DNA from 4 places in the Coprobacillus sp. AF33-1AC genome. Region 4 is predicted to be linked to each of the others. Evidence: riboswitches for the same ligand, from Rfam matches in the RefSeq annotation. Region 4 holds a riboswitch; each other region holds the start of a gene.
The links. Region 4 has a riboswitch for cyclic di-GMP ahead of DWZ53_RS09605 (SHIRT domain-containing protein). Riboswitches for the same ligand answer to the same signal wherever they lie in the genome.

Region 1: it holds a riboswitch for cyclic di-GMP, as region 4 does, so the genes downstream of both, DWZ53_RS04435 (fibro-slime domain-containing protein) here and DWZ53_RS09605 (SHIRT domain-containing protein) in region 4, are expected to answer to the same signal.
Region 2: it holds a riboswitch for cyclic di-GMP, as region 4 does, so the genes downstream of both, DWZ53_RS01740 (hypothetical protein) here and DWZ53_RS09605 (SHIRT domain-containing protein) in region 4, are expected to answer to the same signal.
Region 3: it holds a riboswitch for cyclic di-GMP, as region 4 does, so the genes downstream of both, DWZ53_RS01985 (nucleoside-diphosphate sugar epimerase/dehydratase) here and DWZ53_RS09605 (SHIRT domain-containing protein) in region 4, are expected to answer to the same signal.

Annotation. Positions count from the first base shown of each region.
Region 1 is NZ_QRQB01000008.1:26,607-34,553, reverse strand. It holds gene DWZ53_RS04455 (hypothetical protein) at 52-384, shown strand; gene DWZ53_RS04450 (4-hydroxy-3-methylbut-2-enyl diphosphate reductase) at 403-1,314, shown strand; gene DWZ53_RS04445 (MATE family efflux transporter) at 1,325-2,659, opposite strand; gene DWZ53_RS04440 (Cof-type HAD-IIB family hydrolase) at 2,770-3,621, shown strand; gene DWZ53_RS04435 (fibro-slime domain-containing protein) at 3,650-5,935, opposite strand; cyclic di-GMP riboswitch class I at 5,980-6,061, opposite strand; gene DWZ53_RS04430 (Nif3-like dinuclear metal center hexameric protein) at 6,127-6,885, opposite strand; gene DWZ53_RS04425 (class I SAM-dependent methyltransferase) at 6,872-7,564, opposite strand; gene rpoD (RNA polymerase sigma factor RpoD) at 7,567-7,947, opposite strand, start outside.
Region 2 is NZ_QRQB01000002.1:102,786-110,732, forward strand. It holds gene DWZ53_RS01735 (hypothetical protein) at 1-1,642, opposite strand, end outside; gene DWZ53_RS01740 (hypothetical protein) at 2,020-2,226, opposite strand; cyclic di-GMP riboswitch class I at 2,283-2,358, opposite strand; gene DWZ53_RS01745 (alpha-glucosidase) at 2,412-4,076, opposite strand; gene DWZ53_RS01750 (AraC family transcriptional regulator) at 4,143-4,958, opposite strand; gene DWZ53_RS01755 (acyltransferase family protein) at 5,008-6,858, opposite strand; gene DWZ53_RS01760 (acyltransferase family protein) at 6,947-7,947, opposite strand, start outside.
Region 3 is NZ_QRQB01000003.1:19,854-27,800, reverse strand. It holds gene DWZ53_RS02005 (hypothetical protein) at 1-619, opposite strand, end outside; gene DWZ53_RS02000 (CpsD/CapB family tyrosine-protein kinase) at 567-1,274, opposite strand; gene DWZ53_RS01995 (tyrosine-protein phosphatase) at 1,277-2,059, opposite strand; gene DWZ53_RS01990 (YveK family protein) at 2,059-2,751, opposite strand; cyclic di-GMP riboswitch class I at 2,894-2,979, shown strand; gene DWZ53_RS01985 (nucleoside-diphosphate sugar epimerase/dehydratase) at 3,124-5,001, shown strand; gene loaP (antiterminator LoaP) at 5,124-5,642, shown strand; gene DWZ53_RS01975 (DegT/DnrJ/EryC1/StrS aminotransferase family protein) at 5,740-6,960, shown strand; gene DWZ53_RS01970 (sugar transferase) at 6,966-7,562, shown strand; gene DWZ53_RS01965 (GNAT family N-acetyltransferase) at 7,589-7,947, shown strand, end outside.
Region 4 is NZ_QRQB01000028.1:11,855-19,801, forward strand. It holds gene DWZ53_RS09600 (glycoside hydrolase family 1 protein) at 1-578, opposite strand, end outside; gene DWZ53_RS09605 (SHIRT domain-containing protein) at 706-5,331, opposite strand; cyclic di-GMP riboswitch class I at 5,383-5,465, opposite strand; gene DWZ53_RS09610 (hypothetical protein) at 5,577-5,822, opposite strand; gene DWZ53_RS11450 (InlB B-repeat-containing protein) at 5,844-7,947, opposite strand, start outside.

The sequences.
Region 1 (7,947 bases), on a different contig from region 4:
TATATCACGTTTTTACATTTTTTTCATATTTTAATATGAGGAGGTAAGAATATGAATCCTTTCAATGATGAAAACTATTATTTTCAATCTCAACCTTATTCATATAATCCCTATTCATTACCTAATTATCAAACTATGCAAAACAAAATGAAACTAAAAAGAACAATTAATATTGCAATTAGATCAATTGCAACAATTAACCAAATTGTCCCCATTATCAATCAAGTTAAACCTTTAATTTATAATACTAAAAATGGAATTTTTATTATGAAAGCATTACGTCATATAGATGATTTAAATTTTGATGAGATTGTTGATTCAATTCACCCAATAGATACAAATAAAGATGATGTTGAAGAAGAAATATTTGAAAATATGCTATAATAAAAATGAGGTGATTGAATGAAAGTAATAGGAATTGTTCCTAGAGGATATTGTAAAGGTGTTGTTAGAGCTATTAATATTGCTAAAAAAAATACACCCAAAGATAAACCTGTTTATATTCTAGGAATGATTGTACATAATCAATATATTGTGCAAGCATTACAAGATAAAGGAATTCAAACAATTGATCAAAAAGGAAAAACACGTTTAGAATTATTAGATCAAATAGATGATGGGTGTGTTATTATTACAGCTCACGGAGCAAGTGATCAGGTTTTTATTAAAGCCAAAGAAAAAGGATTGGATGTTATTGATGCTTCATGTCTAGATGTAATTAAAACTCACGATTTAATTAAAAACAAATTAAATGAGGGGTATGATATTTTATATATTGGAAAAGATGGTCATCCTGAATCTGAAGGAGCCATATCTATTGATCCAAAACATATTCATCTCATAACAAAAAAAGATGATTTTTTTCAATTAGATCAGTCAAAAAAATACGTATTAACTAATCAAACAACGATGTCACTTTATGATGTCTATGATTTATGTGAATATGCAAAAAAGCACTTAAAACATGTCGAAATTGCTAAAGAAACATGTACTGCTACTAAAATCAGACAGGAAGCTATTCATAATATACAAGATGACGTAGATGTTGTCTTTATTGTAGGAGACCCTCGTTCAAATAACACAAAAAAACTAGCAAGTATTGCTAGTGAAAAACATGAAGTCTATATGATTGAAAGTGTTAAAGATATTCAAATTGATATGTTAAAACATAAACAAACCGCAGCTGTTTCATCCGGTGCTTCTACCCCAACATATCTCACTAATCAAGTGATTGAATATTTAAAACAATTCGATTACAATGATAAAAACACTTATCAAAAGCCAATAATTGATAAACAGCGTATATTAGACTAATGGCTGCCAGTTACTCTGGCAGCCATTTTGCATGACGATAATAAATCATTGTCATAATTGCACATGTGATCCATGTAAGAGGCCATCCCATAAAGACATAAAAGACTTCTGCTTTAAACTGAGTAATAATAGCCAAATAAATCTGTCTTAAAATAACAAAATTAAAAATCATAATATACATTGGTATAGAGGATTTTCCTGCCCCTCTCAGTACACCTGCGTAAACTTGGTTAATAGGAAGTAAAATATAAAATGGTACAAAGGCTAATTGCATGGTTCTACCTGCTTGGATAACATCTGCCTCACCATTGAATACAGCAATAATACTTTCACCAAAGAAGAATAAAACAAGCGAAATAGTTGCAATAACAGATGTAGCCATAATCATGGTTGTACGCGCTCCTTTTTTTACTCTATTATACTGTTTAGCACCTATATTTTGTCCTACAAAAGTTGTAATAGCCATATTGAAACTTTGAAGTGGTAGGTTGACAAAACCATCAATTCTAACACTTGCCGAATAACCAGCTACAACACTAGAACCAAAATCATTAACATAAGATTGAACAACAACATTAGATAAAGAAACAACACTTTGTTGAAGTCCAGTTGGTAATCCTATAAGAATAATCTTTTTTAATATTGGAAAATGAAAATGAATATCTTTAATTCTAATTCGATAACTTTGAGAAGTTGTAAATAGTATGTAACAGACCATGATACTACTTATTGCTTGAGCTACTAACGTTGCATAACCAGCACCACATACACCCATTTTAAATGTTTTAACAAAAAGAAAATCTAAAATAACATTTATAATAGAAGCTATAATCAAAAAATATAAAGGTCTTTTGGAATCACCAATAGCCCTCAATATTCCTGCACCCATATTATAAATCAAAGTAAAAGCAATCCCTCCAAAATAGATTGTTAAATACTGAGATGATTGATGAAAAACATCACTAGGAATACGAATAGCATGTAATAATGGATTTGTAGCAATAACACCAATAACAGTTAAAAAAATAGACATAACTATTGTTAAACAAGTTGCACTATGGACTGCTTTACTTAATTTTTCTTGATCATTTGCGCCATAATATTGTGCAATAACAACACCAGCACCTGTAGCTAATCCCATAAAAAAACCAATCAACATATTGATAACAGGAGAAGCTGCACCTACAGCAGCTAACGCTTGTTTTCCAACGTAATTCCCTACAACATAAGAATCCACTGTATTATAAAGTTGTTGAAATAAATTTCCAATTAATAAAGGAATTGAAAAATAAAAAATTGATTTTCCAACAGAGCCATGTATTAAATCCGTTATTTTTACTTTCATCTTTTTCCACCTCCATGTGCCTATTCTACTCTTAATAATAAAGAATTACAAATACTGAAAATCTATAGTTACAAAACAAAGGTTTGCTATAATACGATCAGGAGGTAACTATGAAAAAAAATATTATCTTTTTCGATGTTGATGGAACCTTAGTAGATGTAAGACCTTCCCAAGAATATGTTCCTGCATCAACAATCAAAGCAATACAAGAAACGCGTAAAAAAGGCAATTTATGCTTTTTATGTACCGGAAGAAGTTTACCAGAAATTTTTGATCACATTTTAGATATTAGATTTGATGGTATCATTGGCGCAGGTGGTGGTTTTGTTTTAATCGGTGATAAAATGCTATATCATAATAAAGTCAGTGATGCTGATGTAAAAAGAGTGGTTGATTTTTTTGAAGAAAATCATTATGACTATTATTTAGAAAGTAATGGTGGATTATTTGCTAGTAAACATCTTATCCCACGTCTTGAATATATTACTTATGGCGATTTAGAAAATGATGAAAATGCCAAAAAAATGAAAAAAGAAAAACCAAGCCATTTTATTAATTCATTAAAAGAAGGCTATTCAATGTATCGAAGTGATGTTAATAAAATATGTTTTCTTGAAAATCCAAATATTCCTTTTTCAACAATAAAAGAGAACTTCGATGATGCTTTTCAAGTCATTCATTGTACAGTACCTTCATTTGGAGAGGACAGTGGTGAACTATCTGTTGCTGGTGTTAACAAAGCAAGTGCAATTCAAGCAGTTATTAATCACTTAAAGATAGACATCAACAACACCTATGCTTTTGGTGATGGATTGAACGATATAGATATGTTACAATTTGTTCATCATGGTGTAGCTGTTGGCAATGCAAAGCAAGGATTAAAAGATATTGCTGATGAAATTTGCGAAGATATTGCTGATAATGGTATATATAATACAATGAAAAAACATTCACTTATTTAAAAAAGTATTGAAATAATTTCAATACTTTTTATTTATGTGCTTTTTTTATAATGATAACAATTCCCAATAACGCTATAACAGCAATAATACAATATAGAACTATTTGAGTTTGATCACCTGTATTGATTTGCGTTTTTTTATTTTGATTTGAATGAGTATCTGAAACAATTTGAATTTGTTTTTGTAACTCTTCATCTGATATAAAAACCCATTTACCAACAAATTGCAATGCATCATTTGACATAATTTTGCTATTATGATCCCATCCAATAAAACGCCATACTCCTTTATTTGTATCATCACGAATATCTTTGAATTTTCTATTTTGTAAATCGATACTTACTTGTTGTCCATAATAGTATTCTTTTTCATCTATAGGAACATATTCATATATGCTATTAGGAAGTGTCATGTTTGGTGTACCACTTTCAAATTTATATTCAACACGTTTTCCTATATTTAAATTGGTCTGGATTTTGCAGTTACTCGCTGTAGTATGCCTTTCTAAATAGAAAAATTGTAGATGACACTTTTCACCATTTTTTATACCCTGTTCTTTAGCAAAATCTTCAATGTTAACTATTGTATTGGCAGCTTTATGTGCTCCACCTAAATCAGCAACAAGATGACCATTTATAAAGACATAAACATCATCATCTCCTGTAAATTCAAAAAACTGTTTTGAACTTTGTTTATAAATGAATTCACCATCTACTTTCATACCAAAATGAAAATTGTGGTCAACTTGCCCATCACTATGTTTTTCACTATTTGATAGATAATCAAGTGGGAAAAAGCCACTCTCTAAAATACCATTTCCATCATTATAGAACTCACCATTTTTGTAGGTAATAGGCTTTGATGAATCAAATAGATACTCTTCTCTACCATTATTAACTGTCTTATTTAAAATCATTTTTGAATAAGTTGTATCTATTTTATTCAAATAAAAATGAGTATTGTAGAAATTTGTTAATCGTAAAAAAGCATAGTCCATACATGTTTTACAATCATCGATAACATTTAATTGATTATTGTTATATTTATTTAATGTTTCTTGATATTGTCCTAATGGAAGAACTTGTCCCATTGGAGTGACTGATAGTGCAGCCATTCTTGGAGATACACCTTGACCATTAATTCTTACTTTAATATTACCTTGTCCCGAAGGAATATCTAATAAAAATGTTTGCCATCCTCCGTTTTTATCTACTTCTTTACTTACTAATAGATGATTATTTTCATCTAATATATCAATTGATAAACTACCATTGTTACTTTGTTCATCTAACCAATAATTAAATTTTATATATTGATTCGTTGGTATATCAGTATCAAAACAGATAGCAGAATCATTTAAACAAATAATACCATCACCCTTTTGTTGCCAATAATTTTTACCATCTACTATTTTTCCATTCTCTTTAGATGCTTGATTATATAATTGAGATTTCCATCCTTTATCAATGAAATTACTTGTTGAAGATGATTCGATATTACCTAAATAATTTTCTGTAAATGTGTTATCATCTCTAATTAAGTACACATTAGAAAATTTAAGGACATCCTTTGTTTGACCAACTCGATAAATATCTATCGTAATAGTATCTGTTGAAGATTTAAATACTGTATCAATAGGATTATTATCAAGTAAAACCTTACCATTTTTATCTAATACACGGTATTTCAATTCATTACTTGCGCCTGCTTTTTCTGTTATCCAATAATGAAATTTATATTCCGTATTAGGAACTACGTTAATTTCCTTAATCAAATGATCATTGACACCATAATTAAGAACACCATCCGTTTCCTGTTGCCATACGACTCCATTACCAGAATGTAAATATTCTCCATCACCAGATCCATCTATATTTTCAAGTTTCCAATTTTTATAAAATGGTTTTGTATCACTACCAGAAAGACTAGTATGTACAGAACCACTCGCATTCGAATAATTGGAAAATTTTTTAAAAATATCATATTTATTTAAATTTTGATCATCTTTTAAATTTATAAGATTCTCATGAATTGTGCTTGCTGCACTTTCAATGGCACTTCTTTTATAAACAGGATTTCCATCTTTACCTAGCGTCTTTTCAACTAAACCTTTTGTAACATCTTCATTATTTGAAGTTCCTAACCCAAATGTATCCATCCCATTATAAAGTGCATACTCGTAAAACAGTCCATCTGCATCATAATCGAAAAACTGTACTGGCAATGACATACTATCATTAGCCCTTACTTGTAATTGAAAAAGTGGTACTATCATCGTCATTACCACAACACAAATTATAAACTTCTTAAACATAACCTTTCCTCCAAATAAAAAACCATAGAAAACCGACTTACAATAAATGCAACTCAGCCAGCTTCTCTATGGTTCAGCTCTGTAGCTTTGCGTCACTATTTTTCAATAGTTTTGCCAATATTTACCTACATGTATTATAAAATATATACAATAATATATCAAACAAAAAAATAGAAACTAATTAGCAGTCTCTATTTATATTTAAAATAATCTAAACTATGATGAACATCTACTTCAAGAGGTAATTCTTTTAGTAATTTAGCCAATTCTTCTTCAAAAATAACCTCTAAATGATGGTTTGCATCAATCAAAAATATATCATGATCAATAGCATACTTAGCGTGGCGATACTTACTATCACCAGTAATAAAACAATCAACCTCTCCAGCAAGGACTTCTAAATCATCTGCTGCACTTCCGCCACATATAGCAATACTTTGAATCATTTTATCTTCATTATTTGAACATCTTACATATGATAAATGATATACATCTTTAATATAGTCTACAAAATCTTTCGCCTTCATAGGTTCTTTTAAAATTGCCTTTTTACCAATTTCATGACGATCATAACATTGTACATTTTCAACTGGTAATTGATTAATTAGCCAATCATTCATCGAAATATGATTTTTTCCTCGATCTAGACAAGTATGCAAACTATAAACAACAATATTATTTTTTATTGCATTTTCTATAAATTTTCCTTGATGATTTTCCAAGTCTATATTAACTAATTCTTCTAGTAAAAATGGATGGTGAGTAATGAGCATTTGACATTGTTCATCAATACAGTGTTGTAATGTTTCATTATCTGCGTTTAGGGCAATATATACCTTGTTCACTTCTGTTTGTTTATTTCCTATTTGTAATCCGCATCTATCAAAATCCATTTGTAAGGATAAAGGAAAGTAGCCTTCTAAATATTCCATTATCTTATTTGCTTTCATTTAAAACTTCCTCTATCATTTCTATTTTATGATTTAACTCTTTCGTTCTAGGATGATTGTTTGGTAAATCTTTAACAATATTTTTATAAGTACAATACTGATTGTTCCATTTTTCTTTAAATAACGATGTTTGTTCTCTTCTTAAAATTGGACCAAATTCTTCATCTAACTCATTATAATAAATATCTTTTCTTTGTAGTTTTCGTACAACCATAACTTCATAAGTATGATGTCCATCTTTAATTAATTTTTCATCAATCATACCAAAATTATGACTAAACAAATACTTTCTTAAATAATCAGCATTCGCATTGGGCTGTAAAAATAAAACATTGACTTGATTAAGATAATCAAGATGTTGATTTAAAATATCAACAATAAGATAAGATCCCATTCCTGCAATACTTATCATATCTACTTTTTTATCAAGAATAGGCTCTAATCCATTTCCTAACAGTGCAGTAACTTGCGTTTGCATACCACATTGTTTAATAGTTGAAAGTGATGATTCATAGGGTCCTTGTGCTACATCACATGCGTAACTATGACTTACTATATTATTTTCAACCAAATAACATGGTAAATAAGCATGATCGGTCCCTATATCAGCAATCTTACTTCCTTGTTTATATTGACTAATCATATCAGCTATAAGCTGTAATCTTTTAGATAATTTCATCATTAACGATCTAAGAAATCTTTTAATCTTTTAGAACGAGATGGGTGTTTTAATTTGCGTAACGCTTTAGCTTCAATTTGACGAATACGTTCACGAGTAACATTAAATTCTTTACCTACTTCTTCTAATGTACGTGTGCGTCCATCATCTAATCCAAATCTTAAGCGTAAAACTTTTTCTTCACGATCAGTCAATTCTAATAATACTTCATTTAACTCATCTTTCAATAATTCATTAGCCGCATAATCATCAGGCGACATAGCGCCTTCATCTTCAATGAAATCTCCTAAATGAGAATCATCTTCTTCCCCAATAGGTGTTTCTAATGATACAGGTTCTAAAGATATTTTTTGAATTTCACGTACTTTTTCAGGTGTTAAACC
Region 2 (7,947 bases), on a different contig from region 4:
TAGATACTGTATAAGGAACTAAATATAAAGCATCAGCACTATTCCTACTAAACTTATGTGTTGTTGAATCTGGATTATACTTTTTATTAACATATTCAGGAACAGTATAGTAATCTCTATGATCTATTGCCGCTTGTGTGTGTGCATGATCAAATAAGTTAACTTCTGGATGATCTTTTATCCATTTACTATATTCTGCTCTTGTAATGTTATTAATACTTGTTTTATGTGTATCAGCTAATATTTGTGCTTTTTCTTCATCTGTTAAATCTCTTGCATCCCATGTATTCGTTACAGCAGTAATCATATAAACATGATCTGACAAGTCATAATTAGGTTTAACATTACAGAAGAATCTTGTCATTTGATTTAAATTTGTACTTTCTTTATTTGTATAGCATCCACGATAACGAACAACAACACCATCGCAATCGGTTGAATCATCTGTTATATTAAAATCACTTAACTGTGCACTACGCATTGATTCTGCAGTTAAACCTTGTCCATCTTTATGATGTAGATATAAATATTCAGCTTCATAGCCTTCCTTATTCGATAAGTTAACATTCATATCTTTTTTTAATTCTATGGCATTTCGATCAAAGAGTACCATTTGTTCAATTCCTAATGGCACTTGACTTGATTCGTCTGCTTCACCTACATTAGTTTGACTATAAGTAGCCGTAAATGCAAGATCTTTAGCTCCTACAGTTGCAATATCATCATCTTTATTTCCTGAACCATCAGTATAACCATTATTCCAATTTGCTGAATCTCTATTTGAATAAATAATAGCATGGTCACGTGTCCCTTTATTATTTTTTGTGAATGTTTCACTTGCTTTATTATCTGTATTTTCATATAAAGTACCATCACTGTTATATAATGGGATTGTTTCTTGATCAGATGTAGTATTTGTTTCTGATACTGCGTGCATATTATTTACTGTTACAGATGCATTAGCACTAATTTGGTCTACACCAAATTGACTCATTAAAGTATCCCCATTTGCATTTTTATAAGGATAAACTACTTGGAATTGGTATGATGAAAAAAATCCATCTTTCATCATTTCTACTTGTTTTCCATCCCAATAAGAAATATTTCCATATGCATCTTTTTGAGGAAATTTTTTATAATCTACACTATAATTTTTTACTTTAACATGTAAAGTTGATCCTTCTTGAGTTATTGTATATTCCCCACTATTATCACAATATTTTTCTGGTTGAGGTGTTTTACCTGACGCACTACTATCTGTAAATGGGATGCCATTAACTTGCGCTCCACCTGCGTTATTAGCTCCACAATAATATAAAAGAGGTACAAATCCCGTATCATTAGCTGATTCTCCATTTACCTTATAATCTGATAAATTGATATCAAAAGTAAAATATTGACTAGGATCTGGTAATTCAACACCTTTGATTCCATTTCCCGGCTTTTTAATTTCTAAAGCAAAACCAAAAACTTGTCTAAAACCAGTAACTTTGTAATCACTATCTTTATAAGCTGCTGCATTTTCTTTATAGGCTGTTTTGTCTTTTGCTCCAAAATCATAAATATTAAACGTATTTTGGAAATTTCCTTTTTTTAATACAATATTATACATTGGGGCTGAGGTAACAGTAACTGGTTGCATTGCTACAGTTTTACTGTTAGCTTCATCATCAACGTAAACTGTAACCTTTGGTTCAATAACATCTCCTTGATGCTTGTTACCAACATTTATTATAAAACCATGTTCAATAGATCCTGCAGATTGGTTAGCTTCTACATCCCATTGAAAATTATATATTTTTTATCATTTTCTTCTTTTTCTGAAATAAGTTCTCCATTAATTGAAGTTACATCTAGAGCTTGATCATTAGGTATCTCAACAATAAATCCTATTTTATGTGCTTTTCCACCTAAGTTATTTACTCCTGTATTAATATTATAAGTAATGACATCAAATGAACGAACAATATCATTTGCATTCGAGTTATCATACCCTCGATTAGTATCATCAGCTCTATTCTAACATTTATCATCCATTTCTTCAGTACCATTATCTGTTGTACCAGTAAGGATACCATTTCCATATACTGATCCGTTATTTTCTAGTAATTGCGCAGATGAAATCACAACTGCTGAATTATCTGCATAAGCTGTTGTAGGTAACATACCCATTAACATGCTTAAACAAACCATGAAGCATAATATAAATTTACATCTTTTCTTCATAGATATCCTCTTCCATCATTTATGTAAAATAAAAGCCAAATGCAATCAAATGAACTGAGTGCAGCTGGCTGGCAGTTTAAAGCCCCTATAGCTTTGCGTCACTATTTTTCAATAGTTTTGCCTATCTATTACAACTTTAAATATAATGATATGTTTTAAAAAATAAACAATTTTTAAGAGATATGTTACATCTTTTGTAACAAGGCGTAACAGCCATAAGGTTTGATATGTAAAATATCGTGTATTTTATCACATTGATCATTAGAAATTAATAACTGACTATACCTAAATTCTTTTAATTCATAGTCATATTCATGACTAGAAAAATTATTAATAACTAATAATTTTTCATCTTGATATGTTCTGGTATAAATATATAAATCAGGATGATTTTCTTCTAATAATTCATATGTACCATAAACAATGATTGGCATTTGATGTCTTAACTGAATTAATTTTTGATAATAATGAAAGATAGAATTAGGATCTAATAATTGTTGGTGAACATTAATGGTTTTATAGTTTGGATTAACATTGATCCAGGGATTACCGGTTGTAAAACCAGCATTGTTTTCATTATTCCATTGCATTGGTGTTCTTGCGTTATCACGACTACTTGCACAGATTCCTTTCATCATTTGTTCATGCGTTAATGCTTTTTTATCTTTAACTAAATCTTGGTAAGCATTGAATACTTCAACATCTCTGACTTCATCTAAAGAGGTAAAAGGATAATTTGTCATGCCTATTTCTTCACCTTGATAAATATAAGGTGTCCCTTTTAAAAAGTGTAAAGTCGTAGCTAACATTTTAGCTGAGTCTTGCATATAATCTAAATTACCAAATCTTGATAAGACTCTAGGTTGATCATGATTATCCCAAAATAAACTATTCCATCCTTCTTCTTGTAAACCATATTGCCATTTTGTAAGAATCTTCTTTAGTTTTACTAAATCTAAAGGAACCGGTGTCCATTTACCATAAGGACCCGCATCAACATCAGTATGTTCAAATTGAAATAACATGCTTAATTCATGCTCATTTTCTCCTGTATATTGTTTAGCTTGTTCAATAGTACACGAAGTAATTTCCCCAACTGTCATGACATCATAATGAGATAATGCTTTTTGATTCATCTCTTTTAAGAATTCATGAATTCTTGGTCCATTACTGACATATTTTGATGGTCTCATATATTTTTTAGTTTGTGGAAAAACATCTTGGAATGTTTGTACTTTACTTAATTTATTAATGACATCCATTCTAAAACCATCAATACCTTTATCTAACCACCATCTCATCATCTTATAAATATCATTTCTTACATCTTCATTTTCCCAATTTAAATCCGGTTGTTTATCAGAATAAAGATGCAAGTAATACATATCCGTTTGCTTATCGTATTGCCACGAAGAACCGGAAAAGACTGATTCCCAGTTATTAGGTGCTTGATGATTCTTGCCTTCTTTCCAAATATAGTAATCACGATAAGGATTATCTTTGCTTTTTCTGCTTTCAATAAACCAAGGATGTTGATTGGAGGTATGATTAACAACTAAATCCATCACAACCTTGATTCCTCTTTGATGTGCTTCTTTTAATAAACAATCAAAATCTTCCATTGTTCCATATTCTTTAGAGATTGCCTGATAATCACTAATATCATAACCATTATCAACTTGTGGTGAAGCATAGACAGGTGATAACCAAATAATATCTATTCCTAATTCTTTTAAATAATCTAACTTTAATATAATTCCTTTTAAATCACCAATTCCATCCCCATTACTATCATAGAAGCTTTTAGGATAAATTTGATAAATAACGCTCTCTTTCCACCATGTTTTCATATTCCACCTCTTTCATCTAACATTTTATCTTTTTATTTTATCTTTTATACCCAAAAAGGACCTATCTTATAGGCATTTATTATCCTTTCGATAAGTTCCCGGTGTTTTTCCATATTTTTGTTTAAAAGCTTTGATAAATGATTTACTGTCAACAAAACCATGACGATGACTAATAGTCGCAATAGATAAATCTGTGCTACACACATCAATATAAGCATGATTAAGTTGAACCGTTTTAATATATTGTAAAACAGTCATGCCACACATCTTTTTAAAATAACGACATAAATAGTTAGGTGAATGATGAAATTCTTGGGCTAATAATGAAATACTTAATGATTGCCCGTAATGTAATTCGATGTATTCTAAGATATTTTGAATACGATGCGTATTAGTTAATAAAGGGGTTGTTCTTTTTATTTTATAATCAGTTAATAATAGATAATAAATACGATGTAAGTATTCAATAACTTTAAGATATTTATAGTGATCTTGACTTTTACGATATTGATCCATAGTCTGAATTATTTCTTTTAATTCTTGTTGTCTATCTAAAGATAAGTGAATATCAAAATAATAGTTATCTATTTGAGGTTCATATTGTTTTAAAGCATCATAAGAGATAAGGATTGTGATCATTTGACAATCTTCCAGCATCTCAAAGTAATGAATTTCATTTGTATTGACTAAAAAGAGTTCATTTTCACACACATGATAAGCCTTACCATTTATATAACCCATAAAGCTTCCTTGTATTAAATAGACTAATTCTACATTATGATGAAAGTGTTGTTTCATATAATGATAATGCGGTAAATAAAGATGATATATTTTAGCACTTTCATATTCTTTTGTATCAACAACTTCTAATTCGTAATTCATATTGTTACCTCTATCTCATTATATAAAATAAGAGGTTATTTGAAACCTCTTATGATTTTTTAGTGAGTTTAATTTTATCTTTTTGATATGCTTTAATAATACTTTCTTTAATACAATTTAAGAATTGTTCAGTTCCCCCAAGTTTATTAGGATGAGTTTGATCTTTTTCAAACCAATCATTATGTCCTTTACAATATTGAGCCCAATCAATCAAATAAACATTATCTGTATTTTTACAGAATTCTTCTATTTTTTGATTATTATCATCTTGCCACTGAGTATAAGGTGCATGTAAAGAAATAACAAACATCGTTTTATCTTGTGGTAAGAGTTCTCTTACTTTAGGTAAATAGTCATATAATGGACCATTTGTTCCTAAAGCAAAGATTAAACTATCCCCATTCCATCCTTCTTCATTTAATGCTGAAGTTAAAATAGAAATACTTAAATTAGCTTGTCTTGATTCTTTACTACTTAGTTTTAAATGAGGGAATGTCTCTTGGAACTTAGCAAAAGATCCACTTACAATCGAATCACCAATAACAAAAACATCTAAGTTATTGATAATTTCTTGACCATTAGATAAATCTACATATTGACTATCTTGACTATTGGTTGTAGATGGTGTTGTTTCAGGTTTCTTGATGTCTTTCTTTACGACTTTGTTTGATGATTCTTGAACGATATCATCTGACATATTTTCTTTAGGAACAAAGGCTACACATAACGTACTCGTAACAACTAACGCTAAACAAACAGAGGCAATCGTGATTCCTTTTTTGATGACCCTTTGATCTTTTTGAATCTTGTCTTTTAACATCTTTATTGTCTTAGATAAGATACCTCTTCTTATTGGTGTTTCTACTAAATAATATGATAATACTGAAGCCACTAATGTCAAAGTAACTTCTAATAACATAATTGAAAGAGAAGCACTTTGTCCGCCACTAATTAAAATAATAATCGGATAATGCCATAAGTAGATACTATATGATAGTTTTCCTAACCAATCAATAACCGGTATTGATAAAAACTTAGATAGCATACTTTGTTTTCTTAAGATCGATAAGATCACAAATGCTGTAAGAATAGAAGTTAGAAGATATCCTCCCTTATATAGAAAAGCATCATATCCGGCTACTTTTGTTACAATTATACATACACATACTAATGAAATGATTCCAATAATATCATTTGCTGGTTTAGTTAAACCTATCTTGATATCACTTTCTACAATGATAGCGAGTAACGCTCCTACTAATAATGAAAAACATCTTGTATCTAATCCATAATAAACACGACTTGGATCTCCATTTGGATTAAACAAGACAGCCATTAAGATTGCAGAAATAATAATAAGTAATGTTGTGATAACAGAAAGAACTTGATGACGTTCTTTCTTTGTTGATTTAAACTTTGCGATAATAATGATAATCAATGGGAAAATAAGATAGAATTGGGTTTCTATCGCTAATGACCAACAATGTAATAATGGTGATGGAGCACCCCCATTATCAAAATATGAAATATTATTAAATATCTGATACCAGTTATTATATCCTAGTAAAGCAGATATAAAATCTCGACAAGCTTTCGTAAAAACTAAACGATTAAAAATAGCACTTAAAATAACTGTCACTGACACCATTAAAATAAGGGCTGGCCAAATACGTTTAATTCTTTTTATCCAAAAATTCTTTAAATCTATTTTATTTGTTTTTTGTAATTCTTGTAGTAATAATCTGGTAATTAAAAATCCTGATATGACAAAAAAGATTGTCACTCCTAAGACCCCACCCTTAAAAATAGGCAGTTTTAAATGATAACCAATAACCATCAAGACAGCTACAGCACGTAAACCATCTAGTCCGGCTATATATTTTTCCTGTAAGTTCTTCATATTTCCCTCCCATAATAAGCATGGACATTATAACAAAAATATGAATTATAAAAATACAAATTTTATCAAATTATACAAAAAAAGGTGATTAATTCACCTTTTTATCTTTAAATACTGAAAATACTTTTTCTTTTATACAATTATTAAAAGCATCTATCCCTGTATCCGTTAAATGCGTTTCATCTTTTACAAACCAATCTGGATGTCCTTCACTATAACTTGCCCAATCAATTAAATAAACATTATCATTTTCATCAACAAATTGTTTGATTTTTGCGTTGTTATCATCACTCCATGATTGATAAGGTGCATGAACAGATAAGACAAACATTGGTTTGTTGGCATCTAACATACTGCGTACTTTAGGCATAAAGTCGTATACAGGACCATTGGTACCAAGAGAGAAAATAAGTCCATCACCGTTCCATCCTGAATTCAGTGCTGCTTGTAAAATATCTACACTATCTGAACAATGTCTAGATACTTTGGCGTCTATTTTTCCTTGAGGGAATGTTTCTTGTAATTTTGATGAAGCACCCAAAGCCACTGAATCACCAATGACAAAGATATTAAGCTTACTACATACTTCTTCTTGTGATAATGTTGGTTGACTTTGTTGAGGTGCTGGTGTTTGTTTCTTTTTAGGTTGAGTTTTTGTTGTTTGGGTAATCTGTTTTGACATAGTTTCTTTAGGAACAAAAGCTACACATAGACTACTTGTTATAAGTAATGCTAGACAAACTGAGGCAATCGTGATTCCTTTTTTGATGACTCTTTGATCTTTTTGAATCTTGTCTTTCAACATCTTTACTGTCTTAGATAAGATACCTCTTCTTATTGGTGTTTCTACTAAATAATATGATGCACTCGCTAGTACAAGGGTTAAAATAACTTCAATTAACATGATGTACCATGATGAAGTTTTTCCCCCACTTATTAAAATAATAATTGGATAATGCCATAAGTAGATACTATATGATAGTTTTCCTAACCAATCAATAACCGGTATTGATAAAAACTTAGATAACATACTTTGTTTTCTTAAAATGGACAAGATCACAAATGCTGTAAGAATAGAAGTTAGAAGAT
Region 3 (7,947 bases), on a different contig from region 4:
GAACATCACTCTCTACTTGAGTTAATTGATTAAGTGGCGTTTCTTTACCAGCTTCATTTCTTGTAAAAGTATGCATATTACGATTAGCGTCATAACTTAATGTACCTTTAATACCATTAATCGTGACATCGCTAAAGTTAGTACCTGTACTTTTTAAAACATCTAAAGGTTGATTTTGTTCATCATATAAAGGAACATCAACAGGGGTTTTACCTTGAGGAATAGTGATATTATTAACATAGATTTTAATACGTCCTACACGGATAGCTAAATCTAATGAAGTATCTTGATTACCACCTATTTTAATAACTTGACTATTACTCAATGATTCTAAAGTGAGGGGATAACTAGCAAAATCATTACCGATTGTTAAGCTATCGCCAATACAATAGATTCTTTGTTTTGGTGTTTCATCTTTTTTTGTTTCTGTTTTTGCTGTTTGTTCAGTTTTTGTTGTTTGATATTTTTTAGCGTTATTGTTAGTGACATGTCTGTCATAACCAATTAAACCAAGAATAATTGCAACTAAGACCAGAACACTAATAGGAAAAAGTGATTTTTTCATTTTAGTAATAGTAGTAATGATTTCCAGATGAAGTTTTTGCTTTAGTAAGCACACTACCTAGAACATTAACATTATTTCTTTGTAATTGTTTGATGCAGTTGGCAGCATCTTTTTTGTTGGTATCTTGGCTAGAAACAGCAAAAATAGTTCCATCTACAGCATTTCCTACAGGAATAGCATCAGAAATCATTCCTACAGGAGCACAGTCAATAATGATAAAATCAAAATATTTTTTAACTTCATTAATATAATCTTTAAAAGTATGAGATCCTAATAATTCTGAAGGATTAGGAACATGAATACCACCAGTTAATACTGTTAATTCACCAATAAATGATGGATGTTGTACCGTTTGGAAGTATTCATAATTAATCATATGTTTTTGTCTAAAATCAGCTAAAGCATCAGTTAAACCTTGTTTATTAGATAATCCCATATACTTATGTATAGTATTTTTTCTTAAATCAGTATCAATTAATAAAACCTTATTATACTTTGTCGCAAAGATATAAGCTAAATTAATAGATAATGTTGTTTTTGCTTCTCCTGATTGAGTAGAAGTAATACATATAGATTGAATATCTCGATCAACAGTAGAAAACTCTATATTTGTACGAATATGACGAAAGATTTCAGCATAGTCAAATTGACTATGTTTTCTTTGTTTATCAAGAATATTTAATGTTCTTCTTTTATTCACTCTTGCCATTGTTATCTCCTTTTAAATAGTTTTTTAAATAAAGACTGTTTTACTTCAATTGGTTCTACTTCTTCATTATTAATAATATGAAGAGGATTTTCATACATTAATGTATGAATTGTTTCATAATTATATTTCTTCACTAATAAATTAAAGACTTGTTGTAAACAAGGACTACGATGACCATCACAGCGATGAGTATCACTAGCGATAACATGTATACATCCTGCATCAAGTAATTGATAAGCAAACTTTTGCGCATGTTTACCATGATAACCTAGAAAGCTTGTCGCATTGACTTGGATAACATAACCACAATCAATGAAATCTTCTATTCTTTCTAAATCTAATTCATCTTTAAAGTATCTTTCTACATGAGCAATAATCGGTGTATAGCCTTTTAACTGAATTTCATATAAATAATCTTCTACTTCATTTTCATTCCCTAATTCATTTCTGACATCGAATTCAACTAATAAATAATCAGTATTTTCAATAAGAATATATAAATCATTTTCTAGCGCTTCTAGATAATCATGATTTAAAAATAATTCACATCCAGCTAAAACTTCTATACCATAGTTTTGTGCCAATAACTTTAAGTCTTCAATTCTTTTTTTGATTTGTTTAAGGTCTTCTTCATTTTGGTTACCTGGAACAACATGGGGTGTCGCTACGATTGTTGAGATACGATTTTCTTTTGCTTTTTCTAAAGCAATCTTGGCATCTTCTAATGAAGGCATCCCATCATCTATTTGCCAGGCATAATGACCATGGATATCGATAAAAGCCATTATTTATCCTCGAAGTAAGGAATAACACCAAGATTAGGAATACCTAAATAATTTTCAGCGTCTTCCTTAGTATGAATACGATTATCTAACATAAAACGGATAAAGATAATACCAATACTTACAATTAAACCAACTAAACCACCAATCACTAAGTTTTTAGTTAAACTTGGTGATACAGGTGTTGTTTGAAGTTTTGCTTCATCAACAGTCGTAATGTTATTAATATTTAATGTATCTTTAACTTCTTGAGTAAAAACACTGACTGTTGTATCAACGATCTTTTTAGATAATTGAGGATCATTCGTTGTAGCTGAAATAGAAATGATTTGCGTATCTGATTCATTAGAAACTGCAAGGGCTGATGAAACGACACCAGTATCGACTTTTAATTCTTGAGCGACTTTACTTTGAATACTGTTTCCATTTAATAAAGCTACATAGTTATTAGTCATTAAATTGTTAGATGTGATTTGTGAATAATCAACAACCCCTTCATTAACTTGAGGTTTAGGGAATATTCTTGCTGAAGAAGAATATTTCTTTTCAACAAAGAAAATAGTAAAGACCCCAACTAAAATGGCACATACTAATGTAGAGATAATGATAATATGTAAGTGACTTTTTAATACTTCAAACAGTTCACCTAAATTTATTTCAATGTCTTCATTTTGAATTTCTTGATTTTCTGTCATTATAGGACTCCTTTTATATATATATTACTTATAAATGAATAATTACGTCATGTTACATTATTATATAAAAGTAAGCAAAAATCAACATATTTATCCATTTTAAAGTTGATAACTTGCATAGATTAGTATATACTTTTGTATACAAAAAGATAGGCAAGTCTATTGAAAGATAGTACACGCAAAGCTAGAGGGTCTAAGCACGAAGATGTATGACAGCCAGTTGCATTTGTTAGTCTATCTTTTGATAGGCTTATTTTTGTAGAATATACCAAATTATGACATAATACTTGTTTATTTATCATATATAGATATAATAGGCATGATTATAAATGAACATTACGTCAATTGTTATTTATAAGGGGAGGGTAAATAATGACCAAGGAGAAAAGTCAGTTGCTTTTAAGAAGAGTATGTTTAATCGCATTTGATACAATAAGTATTATCATATCATTTTTCCTATCATCATTTATAGCCTACAATGGTCAGATTGAATTAAGCTTTTTAAAAAATACTTATTTAGTGTTAAGTATTTTATTAGTATTGAGCTTAGTTTTTTTTACCCATATGAAGCTATATGTGAGCTTATGGCGTTATGCTTCTGTCAATGAATTATTAAATGTCATCATCTCAGCGATGATGAGTTCAATTATTTATTGTGCTTTATGCATTATTCTTAATTTAAATCCACCAATTAGTACTATGTTTCTTTATTTATTAATACTGTTACTATTAATTGGAGGATCACGATTTGGTTATCGTTTTTTAAGATTATATGCTGGAAGACATGGTTTGTTTGGAAGAAGTGATGAAAACTGTAAACGAGTTATGATTGTGGGTGCTGGTAGTGCTGGTGAAAAGATTTTAAGGGAAACACTGGTTACTCCTAAAATTAATAAACAAGTGGTTTGTTTTATTGATGATGATCATACAAAACATAATCGAAGAATTCATAATATTCCTATCGTAGGGGATCGTTATGATATTGTAAAAAAAGCAATTGAATATAAAATTGATGAAATCTATGTTGCTTTACCATCAATTGATGATAAGCAAGTTTCAGAAGTCCTTAACATCTGTAAAGAAACCCGATGTAAACTAAAGAAATTACCAGGTATGTATCAGTTCTTAAATGATGAAATCATTTTAGAAAAACTAAAAGATGTAGAAGTACAAGATTTATTAGGTAGAGATCCAATCAAAGTCAATCTTGAAGAAATTATGGGCTATGTAAAAGATAAAGTTGTCATGGTTACTGGTGGTGGCGGTTCAATCGGTAGTGAATTATGTCGTCAAATAGCTAAGAGTGAACCTAAACAACTGATTATTGTCGATATCTATGAAAACAATGCTTATGATATTCAATTGGAGTTACAAAGAAAATATCCTGAACTTCATTTAGAAACAATGATAGCTTCAGTAAGAGACGCTAATAAAATTAGAGATTTATTTGCTTATTATCGTCCTGATATTGTTTATCATGCAGCTGCTCATAAACATGTTCCTTTAATGGAAGATGCACCTCATGAAGCGATTAAAAATAATGTCTTTGGTACTTTAAATGTAGCCAAAGCAGCAGATCATTATGGAGTAAAAAGATTTATTTTGATTTCTACTGATAAGGCAGTCAATCCAACGAATATCATGGGAGCATCAAAAAGACTATGTGAAATGATTGTTCAATCATTTGACAAAAAATCAAAAACAGAATTTGTAGCTGTTCGTTTTGGAAATGTATTAGGATCTAATGGATCAGTCATTCCATTATTTAAAAAACAAATTAAAAATGGAGGACCAATTACTATTACCCATCCTGATATTATTCGTTATTTCATGACCATTCCTGAAGCCGTATCTTTAGTATTACAAGCAGGAGCGTACGGACATGGTGGTGAAATCTTTGTCTTAGATATGGGTAAACCAGTTAAAATCTTAGACATGGCTAGAAACTTAATTAAATTATCAGGGTTAGAACCTGATGTCGATATTGAAATTAAGTTTATCGGGTTAAGACCTGGAGAAAAGTTATATGAAGAAATGTTGATGAAAGAAGAAGGTATGCAAACGACACCTAATAAGATGATTCATATTGGTAAACCAATAGAATTATCAGATAACTTCTTTAATCAATTAGACAATCTTTATCAATTAGCCTATGATGAAGATAGTGATATAAGAAAAGCAGTACATGAAATCGTAGATACATATCATTACGATGAAAAAACAACACATGGAGTGAAAGTCGCAGTTTAAAAAAGATAAAGAAAAGTAATCGTCGCAGGGTCGCGTTACTTACATTTATCGGTTATACATAGCCTAGTCGAATAACGATACGTTATTCGATGGGCGAAGCGTATCTAAAAGGAGGAAAAAGCATGTTTGATAATTGGTATGTCGTTCAAGTTAGATCAGGTAAAGAAGATGAAATCGTGAAAGCCTGTCATTTATTAGTTGATCGTAGTATTCTTCAAGAATGCTTTATTCCTAGATGTAAGAAAAAAAAGAAGTTTAGAGGAACTTGGAAAATCGTCGATGAAATCTTATTTAAAGGGTATATCTTTATGATTAGTGATCGTATTGAAGATTTATATACGGAACTAAAAAGAATACCCGATTTAACCAAGCTACTTGGTAATGATGGAAAAGATATCTTTCCCATCTATCCCCAAGAAGCTAAGTTTCTTACACGTTTTTCAGATATAAATCATGTGGTAGAATTTTCTAAAGGAATGATTATTGGTGATCAAATCACCATCATCGAAGGACCTTTACAAGGTTTAGAAGGAAAGATTACAAAGATAGATCGACATAAGCGTATCGCTTATATCGATTTAGAATTATTAGGTAAAATTAATCGGGTTCAAGTAGGACTTGAAATTATTAGTAAAAACTAAGAGATATAACATAACGTATGTAAAGACTATCTTCATAGTCTTTTTATTATACATAACTTATGTTATGTCTTTTAAGATAAAGAGATGGAGGGGTAAAATGAAAGATAAAAGAAATATACCATTTTCACCACCAGATATGAGTGAAGATGAAATTAATGAAGTAGCAGATACTTTAAGAAATGGGTGGATTACAACTGGTCCAAAAGTTAAAAAATTTGAAAGACAAATCGCAAATTATGTAGGTGTTAATAAAGCAGTATGTTTAAATTCACAAACCGCTTGTGCGGAAATGGCCCTAAGAGTACTTGGAGTAGGACCTGGAGACGAAGTCATTGTTCCTGCCTATACTTATACAGCGAGTGCTGCAGTTGTATGTCATGTGGGTGCTAAATTAGTATTAGTTGATGTACAAAAAGATAATTTAGAAATGGATTATGACGCATTAGAAAAAGCAATTACAGAAAATACAAAAGTTATTATTCCAGTTGATTTAGGTGGAGTACCTTGTGATTATGATAGAATTTTTGAAATTGTAGAAAAGAAAAAATACTTATTTAAACCAAATAATGAGATACAAGAAGCAATGGGAAGAATTTCCGTTAATGCTGATACAGCACATGCTTTTGGTGCTTCATGGCATGGTAAAATGTGTGGATCTATCGCTGATTTTAGTTCATTTAGTTTTCATGCAGTTAAGAACTTAACAACTGCGGAAGGTGGAGCGCTTACTTGGAGAACGATTGAAGGAATAGATGATGAAGATATCTATAAACAACTTCAATTGTTATCATTACACGGACAATCAAAAGATGCTCTAGCTAAAACAAAATTAGGATCATGGGAATATGATGTTGTGGCTCCATTGTATAAATGTAATATGACAGATATTATGGGTGGTATTGGTTTAGCACAAATGAGAAGATATCCAACAATGCTTAAAAGAAGAAAAGAAATTATTGAAAGATATAATGAAGCTTTTATTCCTTTAGGAATTGAAGTATTAAATCATTATGACGAAAATCATCAATCAAGTGGACATCTTTATATTACAAGAGTTTCAAACATCACTGGTGATCAAAGAAATGATATTATTACAAAAATGGCTGAAAGAGGAATTGCATGTAATGTCCATTACAAACCATTACCAATGCTTACAGCATATAAAAACTTAGGTTTTGATATAAAGGATTATCCAAATGCTTATAATCAATTTATTAATGAAATTACATTACCACTTCATACAAAATTAAGTGATGAAGATGTAAATTATATTATTGATAATTATAAAAAAATAATAAAAGAAGTATTTGAGGTGTAGCATACATGTATAAAAAATATGTTAAGAGAATAATAGATATTATAATTGGTCTTTGTGCTTTACCATTTGTCATAATAGTTGTTCTTTTTTGTGGAACGATAATTTATTTTTCAGATAAAGGTCCAATATTTTATAATTCGATTCGTCTTGGAAAAGATGGAAAACCATATAAAATGTTCAAATTAAGGTCAATGAAAGTAAATGCCCCTGATATTCGAAATACAGATGGATCAACGTTTAATGGGGATGATGATCCTAGAGTTACGAATATTGGACATTTTATGCGAAAAACTAGTTTAGACGAATTTCCACAGTTTTTAAATGTATTACTTGGCAATATGAGTATTATTGGTCCGAGACCAACAGTTCCTATTGAAGGATTAAATTTTCAAGAATTATCAGATATAGAAAAAAAACATTATATGGTTAAACCTGGAATTACAGGTTATAGTCAAGCATATTTTAGAAATTCTATTAATCAGGATGAAAAATTTGTAAACGATGCTTATTATGCAGATAATATTTCATTTTTTTTGGATATAAAAGTATTTTTAAAGACTATACAATCTGTAGTTGGACGAAAAAATATATACAATAAATAGTATTGAGAATAAGAAGGAAATAAATTATGAGAAAAAAAATATTAGCAATTATCGGGGCTGGTGAAGCGGCTTTTCCAATAATAGATAAAGCAAAAGAATTAGATATCTTGACAATTGGATTTGGAGAAAAAAATTCACTTGCTAGAAACAGGGTTGATTTTTTTATTGAAAAATCAATTTTTGATATTGCAGGAATTGTTGATGAATGTAGAAAACACAATGTGAATGGAGTGATTGCTTCAAGTGAAATTACCACTGAAAGTGCAGCGATTATTGCTGATGAACTGCAACTTCCAGGTAATGATATAAAAAATGGCTTTTTTGCGAGAAATAAATATTTAATGCGTGAACGTGTAAAAACCATTTCATCAATAAATCAGCCAAA
Region 4 (7,947 bases):
ATTAAAGTATTATGCATAATTTGATTATCAAATCTTATTGGATTTTCATCTTCAGGACAAACAGCACCAAAGAACATTTTTGGACCTTTTTGTAAGATACCATTTTGTTCATTAAAGATAATCCAATATTTCACTTTATGACTATAACGATCTACTAATTTTTTACATAGTTCAACAAAGATATCAACAACCTTTCTACTAGCAAAACCATTATATTTTTCATATAAAAATACAGGCATTTCAAAATGGTAAAGTGTAGGAATAGGTTCTATTCCCCTTTCTATCAATCCATCAATAAAATGATCATAAAAATCAAATCCTGCTTCATTATAAGTTTCTTCATCACTCATTAATCTAGACCAATCAAAAGAAAAACGATAAGCATTAAATCCTAATTCCTTATATAAATCAAAGTCTTCTTGATAACGATGATAACTATCAATCCCATCTTTAAAATCAGAAAACTTTCCTGATACTGTCAAATCACAAACTGCAGGAACTTTACCTCCTTCTAAATAACCACCTTCACTTTGATGAGCTGTAACAGCTCCTCCCCATAAAAAATCTTTTCTTAACATATAATTCTCCTTTTCCATGTATCATCTTTAATGATATAAAGTCATTACTTGAAATTCAAGCAACATTAACTTGAAAATAAAAAGAATTCAACCTTAATAGATTGAATCCTTCTTAAAATTGACTTTATTATTTCATTTTCTTTTTCAACGCTGTAAATAAACCACATATTGAAACAAATAACATTGAACAATAATACATGATTGGTGTCATATCACCAGTAACAACATGATTTCCTCTTTGTTTATGATGATTTAATTTTTCATTGTAAGTCTGCTGCCCATTTTGATTTGCTCCGCCATTATTTGAAGAAGATTGTTGATTATTTCCTCCAGAACTTGATTGATCTTGTTTTTTTACAAACGTCCATGTTCCTGTAAATTCAACATCTGCTTTATTAATTTCCTTTTCATCATCATCAAATCCTTCAAAAACCCATACACCATCATCTGTATACACTTTAGTCACATTATCTTTTAAAGATTTAACAGTCACTTTATCTTGATTAATATATTCTTGATTATCTGTTGGAAGCAAGACTTTTACTTTATCTGGTAATTGTTTTCCATCTTTACTTACAAATATATATTTTACATTATACACATTTGGTGTAAACTTCCATACTCCTTTAAATTCTACATCGAAATTATTTACTGTATCTTGATTTTTGTCCCATGATTCAAATGTCCATGTTCCGTCATTTTCTTCATCATTAATCTTAGTTTGTGTTAATTCCTTAACATCTACTTCTGTACCTGATGTATACTCTTGATCGTCTTGTGGAAGTAAATTTTTAATAATATCTGGTAATTCACTTCCATCTTCGCTTTCAAAGCTATATTTTACTTTATGAATATTAGCTACAAATTCCCATGTTCCTGTAAATATAACATTATCTTTATTTACTGTTGCTTTTCTTTCACCATTGTATCCTTTAAATACCCACTTTCCATCTAAATCTGTATCTTCTACTTCTACTTGTCTTGGTGATTGAGCTGTCACTTCTGCTTTATTTAGATATTTATTTGTATCAGTTGGTTTTAGATCTTTAACAGATTGTGGTAACTCTTTTCCTTTTGTTCCACTTTCAAATTCATAACTTACATTATATTGATTTGGTGTAAATTCCCATGAACCAGTAAATGTGATGCCCCCTTTTTGCATATTCTTTGCTTGATCATCCCATTTATCAAAAGTCCATGTTCCATCATTAACATCATCTTTATATGTTGTTTGGCTCGGTGCTAATGCTGCTACATTTTTATCTTTTACATATAATGTTTCATCTGTTGGTAAGTATTGAATAATATCGTTTGGTAACTGCAAGCCTTCTGTTTTACTTGCAAATTTATATGTTACACCATATTTGTGTGATTCAAATTTCCATACACCTTTAAAGTTTACATCTGCTTTATTAACTGTTTTTTGTTCTTTATCCCATTTAACAAATGTCCAAGTTCCATCTCTTGTTTCATCTTCATAACTTGTTTGTGTTAATGCTTGAGCTTTTACTGTTGTTCCTGTTATGTAATTTTGGCCATCTGTTGGAATTAGGTTTTTAATCGCTTCTGGTAATTCACTTCCATCTTCACTTTCAAAGCTATATTTTACTTTATGAGTATTAGCTACAAATTCCCATGTTCCTGTAAATGTTACATCGCCTTTATTTACTGTTGCTTTTCCTTCACCATTGTATCCTTTAAATACCCATGTACCATCTAAATCTGTATCTTCTACTTCTACTTGTCTTGGTGATTGAGCTGTCACTTCTGCTTTATTTAGATATTTATTTGTATCAGTTGGTTTTAGATCTTTAACAGATTGTGGTAACTCTTTTCCTTTTGTTCCACTTTCAAATTCATAACTTACATTATATTGATTTGATGTAAATTCCCATGAGCCTATAAATGTGATACCAGCGTTAGTCATTTCTTGTGATTTATGATTCCATGACTTAAATTTCCATGTTCCATCATTTATACTATCTACATATTGACTTTCTTGTAGATCCAATGCTTTAACAATACTTCCATTTTTATAAAGTGTATTATCTGTTGGCAAGTAAGAATTAATCGCTTTTGGTAATTCTTTTCCTTCTGTTCCACTTATAAATGTATAGTTAGCTTTATGTCCAACGCTAACTAACTGCCATATTCCAACGAATTTCACATTTCCATTACTAATGGTATCACTTTGTTTATCCCATGAAATAAATTGCCATGTCTCCCCATTTTCTTCATAGACATTGCTTGATGGTTCCTTTGCATCAACATGTGCACCCTTCACGTAATCTTCGTTATCTGTTGGTAAATATTGATTAATGGCCTCTGGTAAGTTTTTCCCTTCTGTTCCACTTTTAAATTCATACTCTGCGTGGTAAACATTAGGAATAAATTCCCATGTTCCTGTAAATGTAACATTAGCTTTATTTACAGTTGCTTTTCCTTCACCATTATATCCTTTAAATACCCATGTACCATCTAAGTCAGTATCTTCTACTTTTGTTAGTGTAGGTACCTTTGCAGTGATTTCTGATTGATTTAGATATTTGTTTGTATCAGTTGGTTTTAAATCTTTTACTGCTTCTGGTAACTCTTTTCCTTTTGTTCCACTTTCAAATTCATAGCTTACTTTATATTGATTTGGTATAAAATTCCATGTTCCTGTAAATGTAATACTATCATTCTGGATAATTTGTGATTCATTATCCCATGATTGAAATTTCCAAACACCATCGTTATCTTCATCTGTATATTCATCATACTTCTTATTATACTCACTATTAGCTACTATATCATCTTTATAGTATTCATCTTCATCAACTGGTACCAATTCTTTAAGTGCTTCAGGTAACTCGACACCTTCTGTACCACTTTTAAATTTATATTCAGCATGCTTACCAATATTTAAATTAGTACTAATATAACAGTTGCTCGCTGAAGTATGACGCTCTAAGTAGAATAATGAAAATTCACATTTTTGTCCATTTAAAATACCATTCGCTTGAGCAAACTCATCTACGTTTAATTCAATATCTGATGAGTAATGAGCTCCCCCTAAATCAGCTGCCAACTTTCCATTAATGAAAACATAAACATCATCGTCACCTCTGAAATTAAAATACTGATTAGCTCCTTTTTTATAAATAAAGTCTCCCTGTACTTTCATTCCAAAATTATAATTATGATTTTGTGGATCAGTTACATTATTATCACTAAATTTTTCACCGTCCAAATAATCTAATGGGAAGAAACCATGGGATTCATTTCCGCTATCATCATTATAGAACTTATTTCCATCATATTTAGTTTTTATCCCAGCATCAAATGTATATTGAGCTTGGTTTCCACTTCCTGTATTTTTTAAAACCATTTGATTATATTTATCAGCTTTTTTATTTAAACTGAAATCTTGATTAAAGAAATTCTTTAATCTTAAATAGGCATAATCCATACATGTAAGACAATCATCTACACTATTTAATTGTCCTTGATTATATTTTGTTTCTGTTTCATCATAATCACCCAATGGTAATGAAAGGCTGTTTTCAGGATGAACACTTAGCGCTGCGATTCTTGATCCTGCTTTACCATTAATTCTTAGTTTGATTGTTCCAGTACCCTGAGGAACGGATATATTTTGTTCATGACTACCACTTATATCCTCTAAATTTACTGTAGTCAAAATTCCATTATCATCTAAAATATCAATACTCATTCCATCTGCTTTAAACCCATTATCACCTAGCCAATAACTTAATATAATGTTTTGATTAGGCAAAATATCTGTTTGGTATGTAATAGAAGCATCGGTTAAACATCCTACACCATCACCTACTTGTTGAAAATAAACTTTACCATTGTATAGCTGACCACCCGCTTTAGTATATTGATCATAATTAGCAGATTTCCAATTTTCAGAGATAAATGTTTTACCACCTTCTCCCAAATAATTTTCTGATGTTATGTTTGTTTTAGTATTTGTTAATTTAGCAATAGAAAACTTTAAATCATCTTTTCCATCATCATCTCTATAAATATCAATAATAACTTGGTCATGATTACCAGTATTAAATTGTGTTGCATTATTATCCAATAGAACTTGTCCATCTAATGTCTTAATTTGATACTTGATATTTTCATTTGTACGCCAATAACCAAAATTATAATCTGTATTCTTTTCAACATTGACTATATTTGTTAAATGATCATTAAACCCTTTATTAATGACTCCATCGCCTTCATGTTGCCAGACTAAATCCTTACTACCTTCATAAATGAGTCCATCCTCTGTCTTAACATTTTTGCTTGAATCCATATGCCAGCTATCATAAAAATAATGATCATCTTTTTTATTTAAAATATCAGAATACGTAGACCCACTTGATTGCATTTTACTAACTAAAGTGTTATATATAGCAAACTTTCTTAAATTTGCATCATCTTTAACGTTTCTTTGAATAGTAGCAGCAGCTGAAACAATCGAGTTTTTCTTATATACCGGATTACCATCTTTCCCTAGTACTGACTCTACTAATCCTTGAGTAACTTCTCCATTATTTGATTCTTTTAAACCTAGCGTATCCATTCCTAATCCTAATGCATACTCATAAAATAACCCATCAGCATCAAAATCATATAATTGTACAGGTAAATTCATTATATCATTTTCACTAGCATAAACAGGAGCAGGCACCATTGAAAATGCCATTGATAATACTAATGCATAAGGTAATGTTTTCTTTCCTCTTTTCATTTTTCTTTTCTCCTCCTCAATAAAAAAACCGTAGTCATCCGCTTCATCGCTCTATGCAACTCAGCCAGCATTCCTTACGGTTAAGCCCTGTAGCTTTGCGTCACTATTTTTCAATAGTTTTGCCAAATAAATTACATTTATATAATATACTTTATTTGTAAAAGAAAGAATGAAAACGCTTTATCGTGTAACATGTTTCATTTGTTGTAACAAAAAAGGTGTCGACTAGACACCTTTAGATTATTTTAATAAAATTTTTTATTTAAAGAGAAAAGAGTACATATAAAAGATTTAGCGTCATTAATATCTTGAAAACAAATATTTGATCCACTAATATATTGCGCCGCATCATTCCATTCATGAATAGAATAATCATTAGAATCAATTTGTTTTAATTCATTTACTTGATTATTTGTCATATAGAAATTACCACATAAATCAGATATATATAAACCTCCGCTGATTTCTCTCATACGTTCTAATAATTCCATACTTTCCTCCTTATCTATATTTTATTCATATTTTCTTTTTAATAATGTAAGTCCTAAAATAGCGCCAAATAATCCAAATACATAAGTCATCATCATTGTATCATCACCTGTTTTAACAGATTTTTTAGTAGCTTTTTTAGCTTTAGATGCTTTTTTAGTAGTTGTAGTATTTGATTGATTACTATTTGATGAACCATTATTATTTGATGTTTGTTGATTACCACTACCATTATTTGAAGAATCAGCTTCAACAAATAATGCATAAAGTGTTACATCACCATTAACTGGTTGATTAAAATCAAAAGCATTTTGATAATTTACATCACTATACCAACCTTTAAATACGAATCCTTCTTTTGTTGGATCTGCAGGTTTAGCTAGTTTTGATCCTTCTGTAACAGTTTGTTGTTGCCTATTAATGGTTACTGTGTAGATTTTCAAGAAATGTGCATATAACTCAACATTATTTTTTACACCTTGTGTAAAATCAAATTTTTGAGTGTATTGTTCGTCAGTGTACCATCCATCAAAGATATATCCATCTTTTGTTGGATCAGCTGGCTTATTAATTGTATTTCCTTCTACTACAGTTTGCGTTTGACCATTAATTGTTACAGTACAAACTTTTAAGAAATGAGGATATAAATGAATATCTGATGTAATAGTTTTAGTAAAATCAAATTTATTTTTGAATTGTCCATCTGTGTACCATCCATCAAAGACATATCCTTCTTTTGTAGGATCTGTTGGTTGGCTAATTGTTGTTCCAGCTTCAACAACTTGTTCTTGTCCATCAATTATTACTGTACATAAACGTACAAAATGAGGATAAACAGTAACTGAACTTGTTATTGGAGCATCGAAATCGAATGGAGTTGTATAAGATGTATCAGTGTACCAACCTTTAAATACATATCCTTCTTTTGTTGGATCTGTTGGTTGTGCAACCTTTTGTCCATCTTCTACTTCAATAGTTTGTCCATTCATTGTTACAGTATGCACTGAAACAAAATATGGATAAATTTTTGTATCACTTGTAATTGGTTTGCTGAAGTCAAATTCTTGAGTATGATCTTCATCAACATACCAACCTTTAAATTTAAATCCTTCTTTAAATGCATCATTTGGTTTATCAATAGTTGTTCCTTCTTCAACAATTTTTTTATCACCATTGATATCAACAGTTACTAATTTTACATATTTAGCATAAATATCAATATCATAATCAATGGATTCATTAATATCAAATGCATCATTACCATCTTGATCTTTATACCAACCTTTAAATGTATAACCTTCTCTTTCACTAGGATCAGCTAATTGTCCTAATTTATCTCCTAGTTTGACTTTTTGAACTTGTTGACTAGCAGCATTAGGATGAACTGTAACATTAACATAGTCATCTACATATTCATCAGCAACAGTCATAATATCTGATCCATCTATTTTTGCTACTGTATAACCAGTTGGGTTACCATTATTACGATAAATTTCTCCTAGTGTTGTTAATTTACCAAGTCTTGACTCATCAATTCCATTAGATATATCTGCTTTGTTATAGAAAAGAGCACTAGATGATCCATTAAAACTTGTACTATCAAAAGTAAACCAAGCATATCTTTCAACAAAATCTAAGTTATTTAATTTTTTCATCAAAATAGCCATATATTCTTGAACTGCTTGATTATGTTCACTTTGCTTTCCGTCATATGGATGCCAGTTAGCATCATTGGCAGAAGCAGCATGTTCGGTAATCCAGATTGGTTTAGTATATTTTTCATATACATTAGTAAGATAAGTTACAAAACTATCCGCCGCTTTTTCTGGTGTAAATCCTGTATTATCATTATCCAACCCAATATAGCCTGGATATGTATGAATCGTAATAAAATCATCTTTGACAGATATTGCTCCCCAATAGTTTTCAAACCAACAATTAGCATCAGTTGTACTACCCATTGTAGCCGGTGAACCAATTCTTAAACCACTATCATGGAAATCTTTGTTATATGATGCAGCTACGTCTGCTTTAATATTTGATTCATTAACATAATCTGGTTCATTAAAACTTAAAACTGTACTATATCCTTTTGCTTTTAAATTAGCTAATGTATTTTTGATATTA